4 regions of the Inediibacterium massiliense genome follow, and region 1 is predicted to be linked to each of the others. Evidence: riboswitches for the same ligand, from Rfam matches in the RefSeq annotation. Region 1 holds a riboswitch; each other region holds the start of a gene.
What was found. A riboswitch is a leader RNA that binds a small molecule or an ion and turns the genes downstream of it on or off. The one in region 1 is predicted to bind S-adenosylmethionine.

Region 1 (5,946 bases):
TATGGAAAATTACAATCATTCTATGGGCGTATTGGAGAAATATTGACTTTGATAATTACAGCTATAGCAATGATAGTTTTTAATATTCAATTGATTGAAAACGTCAAAATTGATTTTTACAATCCGCTTTTAGCAATGCAAACAATTTTAGCAATTGATTTACCGTATCTTATTTTATTTGTAATATTTATTACAATGTTTCACTTTATTATTGGAAAAGATTTTTCGAATACAGAAGTAGAATTTAAAACTATTATTAAAGGCGTGTTTCTAAGAACTATTCCAATGCTTTTGATTATAATTGTTTGTTTTTTAATTTTATTAGCGTAAGAGAGGAGAGTTGATATGGTGAATTTACATCAATATGCAATTCAAATTGAGCAAAGAGTTAGACGGCTTATAGGACCAGGTACTGAGAGATTTGCATTGGGTGGCATTGTTAATTCCGACTTTATTGAATATGGTGGAATTGTAACAGCAATTGTGGCTGGCTTATCTACGTATTATCATGATAAAAATATTGAATTAATTGATGCATTCCTTGAAAATATTATTGAGTATAATGGCGTCAATTTTAGAGACATAGGAGAGGAAACTGTCAAAAATATAAATGATCAGTTTAGAGAATTGGCAAATAAAATTGAAAGAAATAGATAGACATTTAGTAATGAATATTTAAAGCAACTTGAATTAAATTCATCTTATATGAAATACATTTTAGATATGAACTAAGATTATTTTCAAAGTGGAGTATATGTATGAATCTATAAAGTGTGTATTTCAAAAACTAATTGGAGTTGAGGAAACATGTATTTGGATTGCTTTGATAAACAAACTGCGTTAGAAACAATAATTGATCTAGAAAAAACGTTAATTGAAAAATTTATTGTATTTCAATACCGGACAATAGAGCAAGAAGAACGAACTAATTTTTTTATTAGTTTGATATTTTAGATTTTTATTCTTATTTAGACACTGTAAATATTAAGTTGGATTATGATTTAATTATTTCAAGATTTGAGGGGATATATTTTTATCATTTAGCTGCAATAAAAGACAAGCTTTCTTACAAAAAAGGATTTTTGAATTTAGTAGATATTTTTAGAGAGAAAAATTGTATTAAGTCTTATTTACAAAAGTTTGACATTAAACTTAGCGAGTGTGAAGGAAACTTGATAATTACTCATAATGATATTCCAGTAGATTGTAATGAAAATTCACTATTAAGAAGCAGAATCAATGGTGATCATTGTATTAATGGTTTTCTTTATAATGATAGAATACATCTTAACATAAATGTACAACATTTAAATAGATGTCCTGAGATAATTAAAAAAATATCAGAAATTGTGAGAAAACCAAAGATTGCTCTGTTCTGGTCAAGTAAAATTGTAACATTATGTGCTAGTTTTGATTTCCATACCTAGCTTCGAAGGGTGTCCTTCCTTGATTATGCGAATGTGGTCTTGAAAAATTATACCATTCATAAACATAGTCATTAACAGCTTCATTGAGAAGCTGATCAGTATCAAAACGATATTGTTTAATAAGTTCATTTTTAAATGTATTATAAAATCGTTCCATAACTGCATTATCATAAGGACAACCAGCTTTGCTCATGCTTTGTGTGACACCCTTAGATTCACAGAATTTTACGAATTCTTTTGAAGCAAACTGCGCTCCTTGATCACTATGCAAAATTAAATTATTTTTGATTAGGTTATTTTTTAATGCTATTTTCAACGTATCTATAGCTAAATTTGAATCAATCCATTTACTGTTCAACGTTGCAACTACACTTCTGTCATACAGATCTATGATGCTACAATTATAACGTTTCTGACCATTGCTTAATGTAAGATAGGTAAAATCAGTACACCACTTTTCATTTCGCTTGGAAGCAGTAACATCTTGATTTAAGAGATTTTTAAAAGTTTTATGAATACTTCCTTTTATATATTTTTGTTTCTTTTTCATAATTATAGCTTTTAAATTTAGCTCTTTCCTATACTTATAAATCGTGGGATAACTGCATGATACATTACTTAATTTAAGTAAATCTGCTATCATGCGATAACCTACAGTACCATTTTTACTATGATAAATTGTCTCAATTAATTCTTTTAATTGAGCTTTGTGTTTAAAATATTTTTGTTTTCTCTTTTTAAGATAATTGTAATAGGCATTAGGGGATAATTTAAATTTGGATAATAGCCATCGTAAACCGAATTCATTGCAGTATTTTTTTATGAATTCATAAATTTTTAATCGATTTCTTTCGCGAAGAATGCAGCCGCCTTTTTTAGAAAACGATTCTCCTTTTCAAGTTCTTCCAGCTGTTTACGCAGCTTTTGAATTTCAATATAAGAATCTGTTTCTTCTTTTAAATCAGTATTTGTCTTGCATTCTTCACGGTGCTTGTTTAACCAATATCTCAATGTACCATTCCCTAAATTATATTCTTCAGTTAAGCTTTTTACAGTCCGACCTTCTTCAAGATAAAGACGTAATACTTTCTTTTGTAATTCTGGGTCATATTTTTTATTCGCCATTTTGCAACTCCTTTTCTATGTTTGAATTATAACATCAAACTAGCGTTAGGTGTTACAACTTTAGTATAGCAGGACACTCATTGTTGGGAACAGAATAGTAAACCATATATTATTAAAACATATGTTAATTTGAATGAAATTGATGATAGTACCTTTGAGGGAGGATATGATTTTAAGTGTACAAAAAGTAGAATTGAGTATTTTATTTTAAAAATTTTAAATTTTATTATGTTTCGCCAGTTTGATAATGTTGTTCTGAATGATAACCCAATGGTATTTTTAGTTGATGGAATATCCTTACCTTCAGATAGAATAGTAAAAATGATAGATTTAACATGTTAATACAACTTCCCATTATCCATATACTTACTATATCTACCATAGAGATTCAGAGAATATACAAACATTAATTTGAGAGGCTTTTTATGTATTATAAAAAAGCCTCTTTTGTGGTATTCTTAATATAAGAAAAGTATCTATAGGAGAGTGATTATGATGTGTAGAATCAATCCTAAAGTAGATTTGGCATTTAAAAAATTATTTGGTAGTGAAGAAAATAAAGATCTATTGATTTCATTTATCAATTCAATATTGATAGATGAACAAATTGAGGATATAACTATAAAAAATCCATACAATGTATCTAATTATATTAATGGAAAAATGTCTATATTAGATATCAAAGCTGTAGATGAAAAAGGAAAGTGGTATGATATAGAAATTCAAGTAGCTCCTCAAAGCTTTTATGATAAAAGAGCATTGTATTATTGGGCAAAGGTATATACAGACCAATTGTTAGAAAAAGGAAGATATGGAGCGCTCAATAAAACAATAGGAATCAATATATTAGATTTTGATTACTTAGAGGGAAAAGAATATCATAATATGTATAAGCTTTTAAACCTACGAACAGGAAAAGAATTTTCAGATTTACTAGAATTACACTTTATTGAACTCAAAAAATTTGATAAAGAATTAAAAGATTTAAAAACAGGATTAGATAGATGGGTTACATTTTTAAATCATGCTTATGAATATAGTAAAAATAAAATTCCTAAAGAATTAGAACAAGATTCAAGTATTAAAAAAGCTATAGAAGTATTAGATGTAATGTATCTAGATGAAGATGAAAGAAGCTTGTATGAAAATAATCTAAAAGCATTTATAGATAAACAGGAAGAACTAGATACAGCAAGGCAAGAAGGAGAATATATAAAAGCAATAGAAATAGCAAAAAATTTATTAGATGTTTTGGATATAGATACTATATCAATTAAAACTGGCTTAACAAAAGAAGAAATATTAAAACTAAAAAATTAAAATAGTTATATGTATTTATAAGCATTAGGTAGATCTTAAGTTGTTTTATCTAAAAATTATATTGACAGATTTACAAAACTTATATATAATCATATTCAATAAATTTAAAATAAAATATCAATTGAATACTCTTATCAAGAGAAGTGGAGGGAACGGGCCCATTGAAGCTTCAGCAACCAGCATTATGCTAGGTGCTAAATCCTGCAGAACGTTGTTCTGAAAGATGAGAAAAGGTGTATATTATGCTCATAGAGCGATATTAGGTAAAGACCTCTTCATCTTAGAAGAGGTTTTTTTGTTTATAAATTTAATTTTATTATGAGGAGGAGTTTTTATGTACATAAAAGATATTTTTACAAAGAAAAAACCAGTTATTTCGTTTGAAATATTTCCACCAAAACCATCGGCTTCGATTCAAACCATCTATAATACAATTGATGCTTTGGCACCTCTACGACCTGATTATATTAGTGTGACTTATGGAGCAGGGGGAAGTACAAGTAAAAAAACTGTTGAAATTGCATCTATGATCAAAAATACATATGATATAGAAGCTTTGGCACATCTTACTGGTATTACATCTAATAAAAAAGAAATTAATAATATATTAGAAGAATTAAATGAAAATAATATTGAAAATGTATTGGCTCTAAGAGGAGATTTGCCACAAGATCCTGAATTTAAATTGTCAGAAGAACTAGATTTTAAATATGCTTCTGATTTGATAAAACATATCAAGATCAATCAAAAATTTTGCATAGGAGGAGCTTGCTATCCAGAAGGACATATGGATACAACAAAAGAAAAAGATTTGTTCAATCTAGGTAAAAAAGTAGATGCTGGAGTGGATTTTCTTATTTCTCAATTGTTTTTAGATAATCATTTTTTCTACGAATTTAAAGAAAAAACTATAAAAAGAAATATCGATATTCCTATACAAGCTGGGATTATGCCAGTGATTAATAAAAATCAGATTCGTCGTATTATATCTTTGTGTGGTGCGTATATTCCTAAAAAGTTTTTAAAAGTTATAGACAAATATGAAAACAATCCTGAAGCATTAAAGGATGCAGGTATTGCCTATGCTACAGATCAAATTATAGATTTATTATCTTCAGGAGTAGATGGCATACATATTTATACTATGAATAATCCGGAAGTAGCAAAAAGAATTGTATCAAACATTAGCTCTATTATATATGCTCTCAATAAAAAGCATGCAGTGTAAGGGAGATGAACGAAATTGTATATTCATAAAGATGAAGTACTACGGTATTTAGGATATAGGCATCAAAATATAGATGAAAATTTAGATAGATTGATTGATACATGTATAGAGGAAACAAAACAATGTGTACAATGTAAATATGTAATAAAAGTTTTTGATATAGAAAAAGGTGATGAACATATTGAAATATTAGGGAGTAGGCTTATCTTTAAAGGAAAAGATATTATAAATCATCTAGAGGATTCAAGTACTTGTGCCATTATGGCTGTAACTCTTGGGAATCATATAGAAAATAAAATCAAATTATATGAAAAAACAAATTTAACAAAAGCTGTTATTTTAGATGCTTGTGCCACTACAGCTGTAGAAAGTCTTTGCGATGAGGTACAAAAGGAAATAAAAAAGCAAGCAAATAGCAGAAATTTAGGAATTACCCATAGATATAGTCCAGGGTATGGAGACTTTTCGATAGATATACAGCCTATGATTTTAGATACCTTAGAAGCATATAAAAAAATTGGTCTTACTTGTACGAAAGAAAAGATTTTAATTCCTAGAAAATCTGTAACAGCTATTATTGGCTTTAAAGACAATAATATTACCACAAAGCACTCAAGTTGTAAGGAATGTAGTAAATATAGAGATTGTACATTTAAAAGAGAGGAGAATTTTTGTGGCAATTAAAGATCTACTAAAAACAACAAGATTATTTTTTGACGGTGCTATGGGTACACAATTGCAAAAAAGAGGACTATGTGCAGGAGATATACCTGAAATTTATAATTTTACTCATTCAGAGATTATTACAGAAATTCATAAAAAATATCTTCAAGCAGGTGCAGATAT
Region 2 (5,946 bases), 660 kb from region 1:
CAAAACATATTAAAAATAAAACTCTTATAAAGCATACACTTACTTTTAAGGTATTATATAAGTTTTATGCATTTATAAAAGATATTTTTGATAGTGGAAGCACAGCTGTAAAGATTGTAGTGATTGTCATAGGATATCCAATTTTAGTTGGTTTAACATTTTTTATGGCTCCTATTACCATAGGAATAGGAGCTTGGGTAGCATTAAAGAAAGTAAAAGAATTTAATGCAATCAAAGAAGGTGTAGAAAAAATAAAAAATGGAGATATCCATCACACTATAGATATATCTAAAGGTGGAGAGTTTAAAACACTTGCTTCTAATATTAATAGTATTACGGAGGGATTAAATAAAGCAGTAGATAATGAATTAAAAAGTCAAAGATTAAAAACAGAATTGATTACAAATGTATCTCATGATATTAGAACACCTCTTACTTCTATTATTACCTATGTGGATTTATTAAAAAAAGAAAAGGATCAATCTAAGAGAGAGGAATATATAGAAATCATAGATCAAAAATCTCAAAGATTAAAGATATTGACAGATGATTTGTTTGAAGCCTCCAAAGCTTCTAGTGGGGATATGCCAGTAAATTACGAAAAAATAGATATGACATCTTTGATTACTCAGGGGTTAGGGGAATTAAATGATAAGATAGAAGCATCTAATCTAGAATTTAAAATAAACCATCCTAAAGATAAAGTATATGTAAAAGCAGATGGAAAATTATTATGGAGAGCTATTGAGAATCTATTATCTAATATTTTTAAATATGCTCTTAAAGGTTCTAGGGTATATATAGATATGGAAGAGTTAAAAAATGAGGTTGTTTTAACTGTTAAAAATATATCAGCTTATGAACTAAATATTTCCTCAGATGAACTTATGGAGCGTTTTAAGAGAGGCGATGAATCAAGAACTTCTCAAGGAAGTGGACTGGGATTATCCATTGCTAAAAGTTTAGTTGATCTTCAAAGAGGAAGTTTTCGTATAGAAGTAGACGGAGATTTATTCAAAGCTATTATAAAAATGCCAAAGTATTAAAAAATAGTTTTAGATAATAATCACCAAAGGAATATCCCTTTGGTGATTTATTATTCAATATGAAAATCATTTAAAAGGGAAGGAAGAAAAATTATCCTATTGGTCAAAAAATATGTTATAATGCTATATAATATATGTGCAATGGAATAAGGGATAGACATTTAAAAGTTCCTAATTGGTGATATTAATTATCAGACCATAAGGTATAGTGTTTATAGCTATCTATAAAATGTAACACCTTAATCTAAATTAAGGTGCTTTTTTATATTATTTTTTGAGGAAAATACTTCTATAATAGGATATATTGTGAAAAGGATAAGGTGATAGAAATGGAAAAATTAGAAAAAAGAATTTTAGAAGATGGACAGGCACTAAGTGAAACTGTATTAAAAGTAGATGCTTTTTTAAATCATCAAGTAGATCCTCAATTGATGTATGAAATGGGAACTTATTTTAAAAAATATTTCAATAAATATAATATTACAAAAATACTGACAATTGAAAGTTCTGGTATTGCACCTGCTGTTATGACTGCTATGCAAATGAATGTACCTATGATTATATTGAAAAAAAGCAAATCAAAAACTTTAAAGGATGATATTTATCAAACAACAATACATTCTTTTACCAAAGGAGTAGATTATGAGTTAACGCTCTCTAAAAAATATATTTTGCCAGAAGATCGAACTTTAATTATTGATGATTTTTTGGCGAATGGAGAAGCAGCATTAGGAGCTGTACGTTTAGTAGAAGAAGCAGGAGCCAAGGTTTGTGGCATTGGGATTGTTATTGAAAAATCTTTTCAACCTGGACGTAAAAAGCTAGAAGATCAGGGATATGATGTGTACTCTTTGGCTAGAGTTGCTAGATTAGATAAAAATTTAATTCAATTTGTATAAGAATAAAAAATACATTTTATAGAAATGAAATCCATAAGAACAAATAAAAGTAAAAATAGTTAATATTATGAAGAAAAGAGAAGGAAAGAACCCCTTTTGATGGGTATGCTTATATAAACATCAGTAACTCATTTAAAAGCATAAATATTCAATTTGATTGAAATTGCTTACTTTGATATAATCTTCATGGTTTGGTTTGAAAACCTATTATAGACACGAAAAGGTGTTTATAACAGGTTTTTTTAGTTTAAGGAGGACTTTTTAATCATGAATAATCATTACATAAAATTACGAAGAGAAGTTTTTAAATCAGATGCATGGAAAATTGTGGATTGGCTAAAGGACCATGAAGTAACTCAATATTTAAATGAAAAACATAATGTAAATCAAAGTATTCAGCAGATGATTCATAGAATTAATATGCCTATTCTTACTCATTTATTTAATCAAAATGGAAGCTTTTTTATGATTACCAAAGATGAAAAAGAACCTATAGGATTTTTAAGACTTGTACCTAAAAAGGAAAATGTAGAAATAGTAGTAGTTATTGGAGAGCGAAAAGAATGGGGAAAAGGTTTAGGTACAAATGCAATTTTTGAAGGGCTTAAACAAGCATTTTTCAATTGGAGAGCAAAGGAAGTAATAGCAAAAATTAATTTTAAAAACAAACGATCCAGAAAAGCTTTTAAAAAAGTAGGTTTTACACAAGATAAAGAATTACTAAAAGAAATTCAATATTCTATTTCTATGGATGAATTTTTACAGTTTGTATCCTAATGAGATATTTTATGCATAGGAAAAATTTGTACTTTTTTCAAAAATAGTATTGACGTAATTAAGTACTTTTGTTATAATTCCATTAATCTTAAGTTTCGAAACTAAATAGTATACTCTTATCAAGAGAGGTGGAGGGACTGGCCCAATGAAGCCCAGCAACAACTTAGACTATAAGAGATCTAAGAAATGTGCTAAATCCTGCAGAATGTGATTTCATTCTGATAGATAAGAGGAGGAAGTATATATATTGAGTCCTCTTCTGATATCAGAAGAGGACTTTTGTTGTTGATGCATCGACAAAATAAATTAAATAATAAAATTCTTATCAAGAGAGGCGGAGGGACTGGCCCAATGAAGCCCAGCAACAACTTAGATTGTAAGAAATCTAAGAAATGTGCTAAATCCTGCAGAATGTGTTTCATTCTGATAGATAAGAAAGTATCTTAAAAAGCTGCTTTCTTATGAAGCAGCTTTTTTTATGGAGTAAAAAATACGCTAAATCAATTTGAAGAATTCAAACAAATACCTAGGAGGTTGTCAAATGGAAGGAAAATACTGGAATGAAGCAATTGAAACTTTAACAAGAGAAGAATTAGAAGATTATCAACTTAAAGAATTAAGAAATGAAATTAAGTTTGCCTATGAAAATTCTCCATATTATAAAGAGTCTTTTGATCAAGTAGGTGTGAAACCTGAGGATTTAAAAACTTTAGACGATTTGAGGAAATTTCCATTTGTAAATAAACAAGTAGAAAGAGAAAGGCAAAAGAAAAAGCCTATTTTAGGGGATATGTGTGCAGTTGATGAAAAAGAGATTGTATTTATGTCTACATCTAGCGGTTCTACTGGAGTTCCTACAGTAAGTCCATTTACGAAGGAAGATTTTGAACAATTCCAAGATATAGAGAGCAGGTTATTTTGGGGAGTAGGTATGAGATCAACGGATCGATATGTCCATGCATTAAATTTCTCCCTTTTTGTTGGGGGACCAGATGTAATAGGAGCACAAAATCTTGGAGCTTTATGTATTTGGGCAGGAACTCTTCCATCTGATAGACTTTTGTTTATTTTAAAAGAGTTTCAACCAACAGCAATTTGGACCACACCTTCTTATGCGTGGTATCTAGGAGAAACGGCCAAAAAACAAGGTATAGATCCAGCAAAAGATTTATCTATTCAAAAAATTATTGTAGCAGGAGAACCAGGAGGCTCTATTGATGTAACAAAAAGTGCAATAGAAAAACTTTGGGGAGCAGATGTTTTTGATTTTTATGGTATTTCAGATATATTTGGAGCTTGTGCAGGAATGTGTGAAGCAAAAGATGGACTCCATTTGGCTGAAGACCAAATTTTATTGGAAGTATTAGATCCTATAACATTAAATCCTGTAGCCGATGGAGAAAGAGGCGAGATGGTACTTACTACTCTTAAAAAGAAAGCAAGACCTATGATTCGTTTTAGAACAGGAGATATTGTGACATATACGTCTAAACCATGTATATGCGGAAGAACTCATAAAAGAATTCATGTAGTAGGAAGATTAGATGATATGTTTATTGCAGCAGGGGTGAATGTTTTTCCAAGTGATATTGAATTTATTGTAAGAAATGATAAAGATACTACAGGAGAATATAGGATCTTTGTATTTAATGAAAACCATATTACAAAATTTAGAGTGGAAATTGAAAAATCAAATAGTTCATTGATAGATAAAGAGGAAATTGCTCATAGAATTTCTAATAAAATAAAGGCACATCTTGGTGTTAGACCAAAAGTAGTTGATGTTTTAAGAGAAGGAGAACTTCCAAGGGCAACTCATAAAGCAAAGAGGTTGATTGATGAAAGATAAGGAGTGATTATATGCCTAAAGTAGCAAATCGATTAGAAAAGTTTACAGAATCTATTATCAGAAAAATGACTAGGATTAGTAATGAATATGGAGCTATTAACCTTTCACAGGGATTTCCTGATTTTGACCCTCCAGAGGAATTAAAAAATGAGCTTATAAAAGGAGCATTAGAAGGACCGCACCAATATGAGATTACATGGGGTTCACAACAATTTAGAGAGGCTCTTGCTAAAAAACAATCAAAGCTTATGAGGATAGATATTGATCCTAATACAGATATTGTAGTTACTTGTGGAAGTACAGAAGCTATGATGGTAGCTGTGATGACAGTTTGTAATCCTAATGACAAAGTGATTGTATTTTCTCCATTTTATGAAAATTATGCTGCAGATACAATATTAACGGGTGCCAAGCCTATTTATGTTCCCCTTTGTCCTCCTAATTTTAAATTTCGTAAGGATGAATTAAGAAAGGCTTTTGAAGAAAGACCAAAGGCAATTATTCTTTGTAATCCATCTAATCCTATAGGAAAGGTATTTACAAGAGAAGAGCTTTTATACATAGCAGAACTGGCTGAAGAATTTGATACTTTTGTGATTACAGATGAAGTGTATGAACATATTGTTTTTGAGCCTTATGAGCATATTTATTTTGCAGGACTAAAAGGAATGAAAGACAGAACTTTATCTTGTAGCTCTCTTTCTAAAACTTATTCTATTACAGGATGGAGATTAGGATATATTATAGGTCCATCACAAGTTATTGACGGAGCAAGAAAGATACATGATTTTTTAACCGTTGGTGCAGCGGCACCTCTTCAGAAGGCAGCAGTAGCAGGACTTAGATTTTCAGATGAATATTATATAAATCTTCAAAGGGAGTATACCAAAAAGAGAGATTTATTTTTACAAGGATTAGATGAAGCCGGTTTAAAATATATTCCTCCTCAAGGAGCTTATTATGTGATGGTTGATATTTCTGAATTTGGATTTCAAGATGATCATCAATTTTGTGAATGGATGATCAAAGAAATTGGAGTAGCTGCAGTACCTGGCTCTAGCTTTTTTAAAGAGGAAATTAATGATTATGTACGTTTTCATTTTGCAAAAAAAGAAGAAACATTAAAAGAAGCCATCAAAAGATTAAAAAAATTAAAGGAAAAAGCAAGGAGGACTGTTTCATGATAGAAATCAAGTGGCTAGGTAGAGGAGGACAAGGAGCATTTACAGCTGCGAGACTTTTAGGTCTTTCAGCGGCTCTCTTTGAAAATAAATATGCTTTAGCATTTCCTTCCTTTGGACCAGAAAGAAGAGGAGCTCCTGTAGAGGCTTTTACAAAGATAGATGATCAAAAAATTACAGATAGAAGTCAAAGC
Region 3 (5,946 bases), on a different contig from region 1:
ATTTTTGATACAATCCTCTTCAAATGGAGATTTTATTTTTCCTATATTCACAAGCTCTAAAAAAGATTTGCTTCCTCCTGTTTTACATACATTCATATAGTTTTTCCATGTACTTTGAAAATCTTTTTTAGCTTGCATAAAAAATTGCAATGCACAAATTCCTGCCAATATATAATCAATATAATAAAATGGGTTTTTAAAAATATGTCCTTGTTGATGCCAATAACCGCCTCTTTTTAAATACTCATTTTCTCCATAATTTCTATAAGGAATATATTCATTTTCTAATTTTGCCCATAGATCTTTTCTATCTTTTATAGACATATTTGGGTTTTCATAAATATGATGTTGAAACTCATCTACTAATGCCCCATAAGGAATAAAGTGTAAAAACTCCCTTAAATGAACTTGTCTATATTGATCTGCATTTTCAAAAAAATGATCCATATAAGGATATGTGAAAAATTCCATACTCATAGCATGAATTTCACAAGCATCTAAAGTTGGAAAGTTGTATTCAGAAATGAGATAATCTTTACTTAAATACATTTGAAGAGCATGGCCTGCCTCATGAGTAAGTACATCTATATCATCTGCTGTCCCATTAAAATTTGCAAAAATAAAAGGCGTTTTATATTGTTTGATATAAGTACAAAATCCAGCTGGAGATTTCCCACTTTTACTCAATACATCTAATAAATTATTTTTAATCATATGTTCAAAAAAGTATTTTGTCTCCTCTGATAAGTCTTCATACATTTTTAGTCCCTTATGTAAAATTTCATTTGGATTTAATTCTAATTTTGCATTTCCTTTTTTGAAATAAATGAGTTCATCATAATAATAAAGTTCATTTAAATTTAATTTTTTTCTTTGTTCTTCTCTTAATTTTAAGCTTAAAGGAACAATATATTTTTTAATATTCTCCCTTAAATTTTTAATCATCTCTTGATTATAATCTATTCTAATCATACGATCATATCCTAATTGTACAAAATTTTTATATCCTATTTTTTTAGCCATTTGATCTCTTACTTTTACCAATTCATCATAGATTTCATCAAAGTGCTTTTCATTTTTCATAAAAAAATCATATTTTTTATCTACAGCTTTCTTTCTTATATTTCTATCTATATCCATTTGAAATAATCTCATTTGAGGAAGAGTATGATATTTTCCTTGAAAATATATTTTTGCTGAAGACAATAGAGTTGTATACTCACTCATGAGATTATTTTCAATATTTAAATCTTTTAAAATCAGAAAAGATACTACATTCTTTTTCATGTGAGCAATTTTAAAAAGCTGACTTCCCCATTTCTTTTCTAAATCATTTTTATATTTGGATTTTGTCAAAGCTTTATAATACTGTGAAATTAAATTTTCATAAATAGGAGTATATTGATCAAAAAAATTTTGTTCCTCTTTATAAAAAGAATCCTTCGTATCTATACAGTGACGAATATAAACAATAGTTTTCATACTTTCAAATTCATTTCTTAATAAATTGATCTCCTGTAATAATTGATCCTCTTCCTCAAAACTTTGTCCATCACAAAATTTTTGTAGTAGATGATTAAATTTTTCTTCATAATTTTTTATATCTGGTCTTTCATACTCAAATCCACTAAATTTCATTTTTTCACCTTCCTAGTACAAAACCCCAATCTTAGATTGGGGCTATTTTTCAAAACTTAAATCTTTTATAGAAGCTTCTTTAGGTCTTGGAATTCCAAATACAATTGCAAGTATTACACAAATCCCCATTAAATAAGGATAATATAAATATTTCATAATAGATATAGATGATATTCCTGCTACACTAGCTGCAACTAAAAGTTGAGCTCCATAAGGAATCATTCCTTGGCAAAAGCAGGAGAAGGTATCTAGTAAGCTCGCTGATCTCTTAGGATCAATATCATATCGATCTGCAATATCCTTTGCAATAGGTCCTGCCATTACAATAGCAATGGTATTATTAGCAGTACAAACATCTACAATTCCTACTAAAAGAGCGATTCCAAACTCTGCTCCTTTTTTTCCCTTGATTCTACTTGTAATAAATTCAAGTAGGAAATCTATTCCACCATTATATTTAATAACTTCTACCATACCTCCAATTAAAATAGATATGATCACAATCTCTGACATACCCATAATCCCTTTTCCTATAGCTTGCACAAATCCCCATATATCAAAGGCATGCGTGTATATACCAACTACTCCTGCAAATAATGTTCCGCCTACTAAAACAATCATTACATTAACTCCTAATAAAGCTCCTATTAAAACTGTTAAATAAGTCAATACCTTTAATAAACTATATTCATAATTTCCATCTAATACCATATTTCCTACATTTTTAGATGCAAATAAAATTGCTGTGACCATTGCAGCAGGTATAACAATCGCAAAATTCATCTTAAATTTATCTCTCATTTGACATCCTTGTGTTCTTGCAGCAGCAATTGTTGTATCAGAAATCATAGAAAGATTATCTCCAAACATAGCTCCACTAACAACTGCTCCTAATGCAAGTCCCATAGGAATTCCAGTCTTTTGTGCAATTCCAACAGCCATAGGAGCAAGTGCTACAATAGTTCCTACTGAAGTCCCTACAGATAATGAAATAAAACATCCTATTACAAAAACTCCTGCGATTAATATATTTCCCGGCAATATACTAAGACCTAAATTTACAGTTGAATCTACTGCTCCCATCTCTTTTGCTACTTGAGCAAATCCTCCTGCTAAAATAAAAATGATACACATTAAAATAATATTTGTATTTCCTGCTCCTTTACAAAATACTTCTACTTTTTCATGAATGCTAGTCTTTCTATTCATTGCAACAGCTACAATACTTGCTCCCAAAAAGGCCACACTCACAGGCATTTTATAAAAATCCCCTACAACAATAGATGTTGCTAGATACATTACTAGGAATACACCTAGTGGAATCAAAGCCCATGGATTTCCTTTTTTTTGATTTTTATTCATTATTATTCCTCCTAATTTTAATAAATAAAAAACCTCTTGCAGATAATGCAAGAAGTTATCTTCCATTCTTATCTGTCAGGTAATACCTGATGGAATTAGCACCACAGAATTAAATTCTAGGTTGCTGGGTTTCATAGGGCCAGTCCCTCCACCTCTCTGGATAAGATACTATTTAATTTTTATACTGTAAGTATTATATGAAAGTTTTATAATAAAGTCAATAGAATTTAGATATTGTTATTATTTACTATTTTTCCTTCACATCTATAAATCTTAAGACCTTGATTCATAAATTTATCTTCGTATTCTGTTGTAACATTCTCTATATCACTTTCTTTTAAATCTAATGATATATTTTTTAAATACAGTCCCTCATTACTAAACTCATTTAGTGAAAACTCAAATAGTTTTTCATTATCTGTTTTAAAATGAACTTCGCCTGTTTCTTCTAATATATTTTTATACATCTTTAAGAAATTATGATGAGTTAATCTTCTTTTAGCCCATCTCTTTTTAGGCCAAGGATCACAAAAGTTAATAAATAATCTTTGTACTTCGTTTTTATCAAAATACTCCTCTATTTTTTTTACATCTCCCCATATAAAAAGAATGTTTTTAAGATCTAATTCATATGCTTTTTCCACAGCTTTTAACAAAACTTCTTCTTTCATTTCCATTCCTATAAAATTTATATTTGGATGTTTCAAAGCCAAAGTAGTCAAGAACTTTCCTCTTCCCATCCCTAATTCTAAATAAATAGGATTTTCATTTTGAAATTCTTCATTCCATTTTCCTTTATATAAACAAGGATCTTGTATCACATAAGTAGTATAACTAAGTAGTTTCTCATCTGCTCCTTTTTTCTTTCTTCTTCTCATATTATTCTCCTTCTTGAATTGATCCATCATATTTAGTAACTTAAAATAGTTTATGAATATTTTATCATACTTTGAAAATTTTTTTTATTTTTATGGGTATTTTATATTATTTTGTAATGTATACATAATTGAAAATAATATACAAAAAATAGGAGTATGCTATAATAAAATTAAATATAAATACATTGAATATTATGAAACAGGGTATCTATTTATATATACGATTTACATAGAACTCAATTTAAATTTTTCAACAAATTTTCAAAATTTTTATTAAAATCTTAATCTTATACTCATACTAAGGAGTGAGAATAATGAAAAATTACAGTATCTTTGATATTATGGGACCTATTATGGTTGGACCATCTAGTTCTCATACTGCTGGTGCTGCAAGGCTTGCCAAAACTTCTCGAATTATTTCTGGAGGGAATATTGAAAAAGTAAAATTTTTACTTCATGGATCTTTTGCAAAAACATATAAAGGACACGGAACTGATAAAGCATTAGTAGCAGGAATCTTACTTTTAGACCCTTGGGATGAAAGGCTTCGAAATTCTTTTGAATTAGCAAAAGAACAAGGTATTTCTTTTGAATTCATAGAAACAGATTTAGGAGATGTTCACCCCAATACTGTAAAATTTATCATTATCAAAAAAGATGGTTCTACTTCAGAGATTACAGGCTCTTCTATTGGAGGAGGAAACATTCTTATTTTTGATATCAATGGAACTTCTGTAGAATTTACAGGAAATAATCCAACCATTATTACAAAACATCAAGATGTTCCTGGAGTCATATGGCAAATTACAAAAGTATTATTTGAAAGAAATATTAATATTGCCAATATGAAAGTTTATCAAAAGAAAAAAGGTGTAGAAGCTACTATGGTCATAGAAACTGATGGTTTATTATCCGATGAAGTCATCGAAGAAATAAAATCCATATCTTTGATTGATGATGTAAAAATTATCAATCCTATGGTGGAAGGAGAATAGATATGTTTGTAAACTCTGGAAAAGAATTGATAGAAGTCTGTCAACAAGAAAATTTAACCATTTGGAAATATACTTTAAAATCAGAAGCTGAAGATAGTAGTTTAACTGAAAAAGATGTTTTTGAAAAAATGAGAAATTCTTTTAAAGTAATGAAAGCTTCTGCTGAAGAAGCTTTAAATAAAGAAGTAAAATCTCATAGTGGGCTCATTGGAGGAAACGCTTTCAAACTTAATAAATATGTCCAAAATAAAAAAACTTTAACAGGAGATTTTATGGTAAAAGCAATGGCTAGAGCTATTTCTTGTTCAGAAGTCAATGCTGCTATGGGTAGAATTGTAGCTGCTCCTACAGCTGGATCTTGTGGAATTGTCCCTGCAACTATTTTGTCTGCTGGTGAAAAATTAAATCTATCTGAAGATGATATGGTAAAAGGTCTTTTAACTGCTACAGGAATCGGCATGATTATTGCAAAAAATGCTACTGTATCAGGTGCTGAGGGAGGTTGCCAAGCAGAATGTGGCTCAGCTGCTGCTATGGCTTCTGCAGCCGTAGTAGAAATGATGGGAGGAACAGTATCAGAATCTTTAGATGCAGCTGCTATTGTGATTAAAAATATTTTGGGACTTGTTTGTGATCCTGTAGCAGGACTCGTTGAAATTCCTTGTGCAAAGAGAAATGCATCTGGAACTGTTTCTGCTCTTACGACTGCTGATATGGTTTTAAGTGGTGTGAAAAGCTATATTCCTTTTGATGATGTAGTATCTGCCATGTACGAAGTAGGAAAAAGTCTTCCATGTGCATTACGTGAAACTGCCCTTGGAGGAGTAGCCGCTACTCCTACAGGAAAAGAGCTTCAAAGACAAGTATTTGGCGAATAATTCAAGTTTCTAACCGATAGGTTCAAAATAACCTATCGGTTTTATTTTTTTGTGAACGCTTTCTTTTCTTTCTATTCATTTTACAATATTCTATTTCACTCAAAATGTTGAAACCTACTACATACAATGATACAATATAGATATTTTGATGAATTCACTTCAGTCATCAAACTATTTTTAAAATCATCTACAATT
Region 4 (5,946 bases), on a different contig from region 1:
TATTATATTTCATTTTAAAAACCAATACTCTTTGTTTCTATTATTGTATCTATGTTAGAAATAAATACCATTATTCAATCAATTATTCATGAAAAAACTTTTCATTCCAATATAAATAAAGCCTATTCATAGATGTTTTTTCTATCAATAGGCTTATTTATTCATATTAACCTCTTGGTTGAAATGAAGAAACTTCTCTTAATCTATTATATAACTCTATCTCTTCTTTCGTTAAAATAGGTGGATTTACAATACGTATCTTTATATATAAATCTCCCATATTTCCTTTTAGATCCTTATATCCCTTTTTAGAAATTTTTATTTTTCCATCTGGTTGCATATTTGCAGGAATCTTTACTTTTATTTTTCCTGTAAGCGTAGGTACTATAACCTCTTCTCCAAAAGCTGCCCCCCAAGGTGTAAGATCAATAGTTGTATAAAGATCTAATCCTTTTAATTCAAAATCTTTAGACTCTATTATATGAACCTTTAAATACAAATCCCCTCCATTTTTTCCCTGACCTTTTAACTTAATTTTCTTTCCAGGTAAAATTCCCGACGGAACTTTTACAGAAACACTTTTTTTCTGAGAACCCATTTTGATAGAAATATTTTTTGTAATTCCACAATAAGCATCTTCTAGTGTAATATCTATTTTAGTTTCCACATCTTGTCCTTTTGATGAGCAGCCGCCACAACCTCTTTGACTAAATCCCCCAAACAAATTATCCATATGAACATTTCCACCACCAAAAATAGTATTGAAAAAGTCACTGAAATCTCCTCTATTACTGGACGCGAATCCTCCAAAACCAAACTGTGATGGATCAAAATTGGAACCATGCTCAAAATTATATCCACTTCCAAATTGATCATATTTTTTTCTTTTCTCTTCATCTCCTAAAACTTCATAAGCTTCATTGATAGATTTGAATTTCTCCTCTGCTTCTTTGTTATTGGGATTGGCGTCAGGATGATATTTTTTAGCGAGCTTTCTATAGGTACTTTTTATTTCTCCTTGTGATGCTTCTTTTTCTACTCCTAATATTTGATAATAATCTTTGTACTCCATATTTCATCCTCCTAAGACTATATTCTAAGCTACTATTTATAATAGATTTTTTATTATAATTATTGACCTTCTTTGTTTTTAATAATAGATAAAGTATATACAAAAATCAATATTTTATCAAAAAATTCGCATATTCCTACCGGAATTGCTCATGTCCTAAAAAGACTAAAAAAGTAATCTTATATAAGATTACTTTTTTTGCTCTTTTAATCGATCTAGTATAATATTATATCCATCGGCTCCATAAGTCAGACATCTATTAATTCGACTAATGGTTGCAGTACTAGCTCCTGTAATTTCCTCAATCTCATTGTATGTCTTTTTTTCTCTTAACAATTTTGCAACCTTTAATCTTTGAGATAAAGCTTGTATTTCTTTAATAGTACATATATCTTCAAAAAATCTATAACACTCTTCTGTATTTTCTAGTAAAAGGATAGCTTCAAATAATTCATCTACAAAACTACTTTTTAATTTTGACTCATAACCCATTTCATCACCCCAAAACTCTTCTTTTTATAGTTATATTCTATACATAACTACCATATCCTTTTTCATTTAAAAATATTTCTTGAAAAAGTATTGACATTATTCAAAAAAATCATTATACTCAATATTAATCAAAGGATAAAATTAAATAAAACGGATATCTCTTATCCAGAGAGGTGGAGGGACTGGCCCTATGAAACCCGGCAACCGGCTTATATCAATAAGCAACGGTGCCAATTCCTACGATATATTTATATCGGTAGATGAGAGAAAGGATACTGTTTAGTACCTCTTTCTCGTGAAAGAGGTTTTTTTAATTTCTCTTTCCATAGAAGAGTTTATTTTATAATCTTTTCAGTTTAGTACTGTATAGTTATAAAGGGGTGAAGTTATGATTCATATTAAAAATTTATCTAAAGTTTATACAAAAGGAAGAAATAAAGTAGTTGCTTTAAAAGATATCAATTTAGATATAAAAAAGGGAGATATTTACGGAATTATAGGCTTAAGTGGTGCTGGAAAATCATCTTTGATTCGATGCATCAATAGATTAGAAGAACCTACATCAGGTGATATATGGGTCAATAAAATCAATCTTGTTCATTTAAAAAATGAAGATCTTAGAAAAGCAAGAAAAAAGATAGGAATGATTTTTCAAAATTTCAATCTTTTACACAGCAAAACTGTTTTTGAAAATATTGCCTTTCCTTTAAGACTTGTAAGTACACCCGAAAAAGTTATCAAAGAAAAGGTAAATCATTTATTAGAACTCGTAGAGCTATCCGATAAAGCTTATGTTTATCCTTCTCAATTAAGTGGAGGGCAAAAACAAAGAGTGGGTATTGCTAGAGCTCTTGCAAATGATCCAGATGTATTACTTTGCGACGAAGCTACATCTGCACTTGATCCTAAAACTACAAAACAAATTTTAAATCTATTACAAAGTATTAATGACAGGCTCAATCTTACTATTGTCATTATCACTCATGAGATGGAAGTAATCAAAGAAATTTGTAATAGAGTGGCTATCTTAGAAGGAGGAACTATAGCAGAAGAAGGAGCTACTATCGACATATTCTCTAAACCACAACACTCAATTACCAAAAATTTTATAGAACAAGATGAAAATCTTCCAAAATCCTTTATCAAAGGAAAAGTTCTTCATCTTTCATTTACACATGGTAGTGCTACTCAGCCTCTTATTTCTCAAATTACAAGAGATTTTGATGTAGATGTAAATATTTTATCTGGTAAAATAGAATATATTCAAAACCAACCCATCGGAAAGCTTACAATTCAAATGGATATTGATTGCCATAAGCTTTTAGATATTGTTAAATACTTTGAAAAAAATCATGTGAAAGTTGAGGTGATCAAACAATGAGTGAATGGATAGAACTTCTTACTCCGTCTTTATTAGAAACTTTATATATGGTATTTGTTTCTGTATTTTTTACAATTTTATTAGGTCTTCCTTTAGGAATCATCTTGGTTGTAACAGATGAAAATCATATTTTACCAAACTCTTGGCTTAATCATGCACTTTCTTACTTAATTAATATTTTACGGTCACTACCATTTATTATTTTGATGATCTTTATTATTCCTTTTACAAGATTTGTAGTAGGAACAACTATTGGTACAAATGCTGCTATTGTTCCACTTATTATAGCTGCTGTACCTTTCTTTGCAAGAGTTGTAGAATCAAGTATCAAAGAAGTTGATTGGGGAGTTATAGAAGCTGCTATATCTATGGGTGCAACCCCTCTTCAAATTATATTAAGAATTTTACTTCCAGAATCTATGTCTTCTTTAGTACTTGGAATTACCATTACTATCATTAATGTAATAGGATATTCTGCTATGGCTGGTGTAGTTGGAGGAGGTGGTCTTGGGGATTTAGCAGTAAGATATGGATTCCAGCGTTTTCAAAAAGATGTAATGATTGCAACTGTTATTCTATTGATTATTTTAGTACAAATCATTCAAAGTACAGGAAATAAAATTTCACAAATTATAAATAAAAAATAGGAGGAATAAAAAATGAAAAAAATTGCTTTATTACTTGTATGTGTATTGTCTTTATCTTTAATTTTTGCAGGATGCTCTAAAGAAGGAAATGTTGAGGAAAGTAAAAATGAATTAGTAAAATTAAGAATAGGTGCTAGTCCAAACCCTCATGCTGATATTCTTACAAAAGTTGTAAAACCACAATTAGAAAAAAAAGGTATTGATCTTGAAATTATTGAATTTACAGATTATGTATCCCCAAACCTTGCTCTAGCAGATAAAGAAATTGATGCCAATTTCTTTCAACATAAACCTTACTTAGATACATTTGCTAAAGAAAGAAATCTTGATCTTGTAAGTGTGGGAAAAGTTCATATCGAACCTCTTGGTTTATATTCTAAAAAAATTAAATCTATTGATGAATTAAAGGATGGATCAATTGTTAGTATTCCTAATGACCCTACTAACGGCGGTAGAGCTTTGATTTTATTAGATGCAAAAAATATTATTAAACTAAAACCTAATGCAGGTTTAGAAGCTACTGAAAAAGATATTGAAAAAAATCCAAAGAACTTACAATTTAAACCTATTGAAGCTGCACAGCTTCCTAGAACACTAGATGATGTAGATGCAAGTGTTATCAATACAAACTTCGCTTTAGAAGGAAATTTAGATCCTAAAAAAGATGCAATCATCATAGAAGGAGAAGAATCTCCATATGCAAATATTATTGCTGTTCGATCTGAAGATAAAGACTCTGAAAAAATTCAAAAGCTTATGAAAGCTCTTCAATCAGAAGAAGTAAAAAAATTCATAGAAGAAAATTACAAGGGAGCAATCATTCCTGTATTCTAAAAACAAAAGGTGATCTAAGATCACCTTTTGTTATAACTTTAGCTTCTAGGAACCGGTCTTCTGAACATTTCTTCAATTTCATCAATGAATCCAGAAATAGGCTTTCCATTTCTTACATCTCTTGCATAATTTCTAAATCTTCCTACCACATCTACATCTGTAGAAACATAAACAGTGTTGATAGCAGGTTCCATATCTTTTACTTTCTTTATAATCTCATCTTTTTTAGCATTTGTTTTTGCACTCTCTATATTTGCTGCTAAATCTACCCCTACATATGCAGTATTATTGTTGATGAGTACTGTTGCATTACTTACTCCTGTTATTTTATTTATACCATTCTCTACATCATTTTCCATCTTTCTATTTCGATCCATAGTAGTTGTATTTGGATTCACAGGAGTTGTATTTGGATTCATAGGAGTATTATTTTCATATTGATCAATGGTGTCAGAATCTCTTTCTCTATTTACTGCTGGCGGAACATTAGGTGCTGGATTTGGAGTTGGATTTGGTACAACAGGCTTTCTCGCTGGTGTACAACCACCAATCAATATACTTAGAATCAATGAGCTTATTACAAGCATACTTGTTTTTTTATGAAATTTCATATTTTTTCTCCTTCCTCTTTTCAATTCATATTTGGGGTATATAACTATTTTTTGAGTTTTTTCATTCTTTACACCTTGTAAAATTTGTTATTTACAAAAAGTTATATTTTGCAAAAAAATAAAGCTCTTCTACAGAGCTTCAAACTATTAACCAAGTATATTTTAGCAAAATCATAAAATTCGGAACAATTATTGAAAATTCGTGAAAATATAGAATAAGTAAGAAAATGGTTAGCATTACACTGTTTGAGCGAAGCGAGTTTGTAATGCTATTTTCGACCGTTTCTATATATTTTCCAAATTTGAAAATCAGTGAAGAATTTTATGATTTTGTCTATAAGCTTATCTCTTTTACAGAGCTTTTTATGTTAATTTAGATAAACCTAATAAAATAAGAATTCCTCCTGAAATCCAAAATGTTTTTAAATTTTGATTATAATAGTTTACTTTTTTGCCTATAAAAATTCCTCCCGTCAATGCACATAAGTTAAATATAAATGCCATCAATAACACTTGTAAGCAATTAATGTTTCCTACTCCAGTTCCAAATCCTACACCTAAAGAATCCAATGATACAGCAATTCCTATATACAAAGCTTCTTTTAAATCAATGATTCCTGAAGTATCTGTATCTGCTTTTGTACAATCTCTCATCACATCAATCATAATTTTAAACTCTGAAAATTTAATTTCCGCAATTTTATTTTCTTTATTCATTGTTCTTTTTTCAATAAAAGATTGTAAACAACCCTGTAGGATATAAATAGTTCCTAATCCAGCCAATATAAAACAACTAATCATAGCTGCCACATGAGCATCTAAAAATTCCTGGACTAAATTTCCAAAATACATAGATACGGCTAAAGTTCCTATAGATATACAATGAATTACCATCAAAGATTTTTTTGG

Region 2: it holds a riboswitch for S-adenosylmethionine, as region 1 does, so the genes downstream of both, BN2409_RS11375 (phenylacetate--CoA ligase family protein) here and metF (methylenetetrahydrofolate reductase [NAD(P)H]) in region 1, are expected to answer to the same signal.
Region 3: it holds a riboswitch for S-adenosylmethionine, as region 1 does, so the genes downstream of both, BN2409_RS07190 (Na+/H+ antiporter NhaC family protein) here and metF (methylenetetrahydrofolate reductase [NAD(P)H]) in region 1, are expected to answer to the same signal.
Region 4: it holds a riboswitch for S-adenosylmethionine, as region 1 does, so the genes downstream of both, BN2409_RS06850 (methionine ABC transporter ATP-binding protein) here and metF (methylenetetrahydrofolate reductase [NAD(P)H]) in region 1, are expected to answer to the same signal.

Annotation. Positions count from the first base shown of each region.
Region 1 covers NZ_LN876587.1:1,255,562-1,261,507, reverse strand. The annotation lists gene BN2409_RS14630 (helix-turn-helix domain-containing protein) at 1-330, shown strand, start outside; gene BN2409_RS14625 (hypothetical protein) at 346-657, shown strand; gene BN2409_RS14620 (hypothetical protein) at 990-1,427, shown strand; one part of gene BN2409_RS16995 (IS3 family transposase) at 1,405-2,291, opposite strand; one part of gene BN2409_RS16995 (IS3 family transposase) at 2,291-2,552, opposite strand; gene BN2409_RS17360 (hypothetical protein) at 2,682-2,894, shown strand; gene BN2409_RS14605 (Rpn family recombination-promoting nuclease/putative transposase) at 3,045-3,872, shown strand; SAM riboswitch class I at 4,001-4,102, shown strand; gene metF (methylenetetrahydrofolate reductase [NAD(P)H]) at 4,207-5,100, shown strand; gene BN2409_RS14595 (vitamin B12 dependent-methionine synthase activation domain-containing protein) at 5,116-5,784, shown strand; gene BN2409_RS14590 (homocysteine S-methyltransferase family protein) at 5,774-5,946, shown strand, end outside.
Region 2 covers NZ_LN876587.1:593,476-599,421, forward strand. The annotation lists gene BN2409_RS11360 (HAMP domain-containing sensor histidine kinase) at 1-1,046, shown strand, start outside; gene BN2409_RS11365 (xanthine phosphoribosyltransferase) at 1,376-1,945, shown strand; gene BN2409_RS11370 (GNAT family N-acetyltransferase) at 2,213-2,722, shown strand; SAM riboswitch class I at 2,836-2,954, shown strand; SAM riboswitch class I at 3,042-3,159, shown strand; gene BN2409_RS11375 (phenylacetate--CoA ligase family protein) at 3,264-4,571, shown strand; gene BN2409_RS11380 (pyridoxal phosphate-dependent aminotransferase) at 4,583-5,755, shown strand; gene BN2409_RS11385 (2-oxoacid:acceptor oxidoreductase family protein) at 5,752-5,946, shown strand, end outside.
Region 3 covers NZ_LN876586.1:718,441-724,386, reverse strand. The annotation lists gene BN2409_RS07195 (M3 family oligoendopeptidase) at 1-1,638, opposite strand, end outside; gene BN2409_RS07190 (Na+/H+ antiporter NhaC family protein) at 1,681-3,000, opposite strand; SAM riboswitch class I at 3,066-3,167, opposite strand; gene trmB (tRNA (guanosine(46)-N7)-methyltransferase TrmB) at 3,228-3,878, opposite strand; gene sdaAB (L-serine ammonia-lyase, iron-sulfur-dependent subunit beta) at 4,193-4,873, shown strand; gene sdaAA (L-serine ammonia-lyase, iron-sulfur-dependent, subunit alpha) at 4,876-5,751, shown strand.
Region 4 covers NZ_LN876586.1:648,958-654,903, reverse strand. The annotation lists gene BN2409_RS06860 (DnaJ C-terminal domain-containing protein) at 167-1,072, opposite strand; gene BN2409_RS06855 (YerC/YecD family TrpR-related protein) at 1,262-1,564, opposite strand; SAM riboswitch class I at 1,723-1,831, shown strand; gene BN2409_RS06850 (methionine ABC transporter ATP-binding protein) at 1,953-2,945, shown strand; gene BN2409_RS06845 (methionine ABC transporter permease) at 2,942-3,592, shown strand; gene BN2409_RS06840 (MetQ/NlpA family ABC transporter substrate-binding protein) at 3,605-4,426, shown strand; gene BN2409_RS06835 (YhcN/YlaJ family sporulation lipoprotein) at 4,465-5,037, opposite strand; gene ytaF (sporulation membrane protein YtaF) at 5,401-5,946, opposite strand, start outside.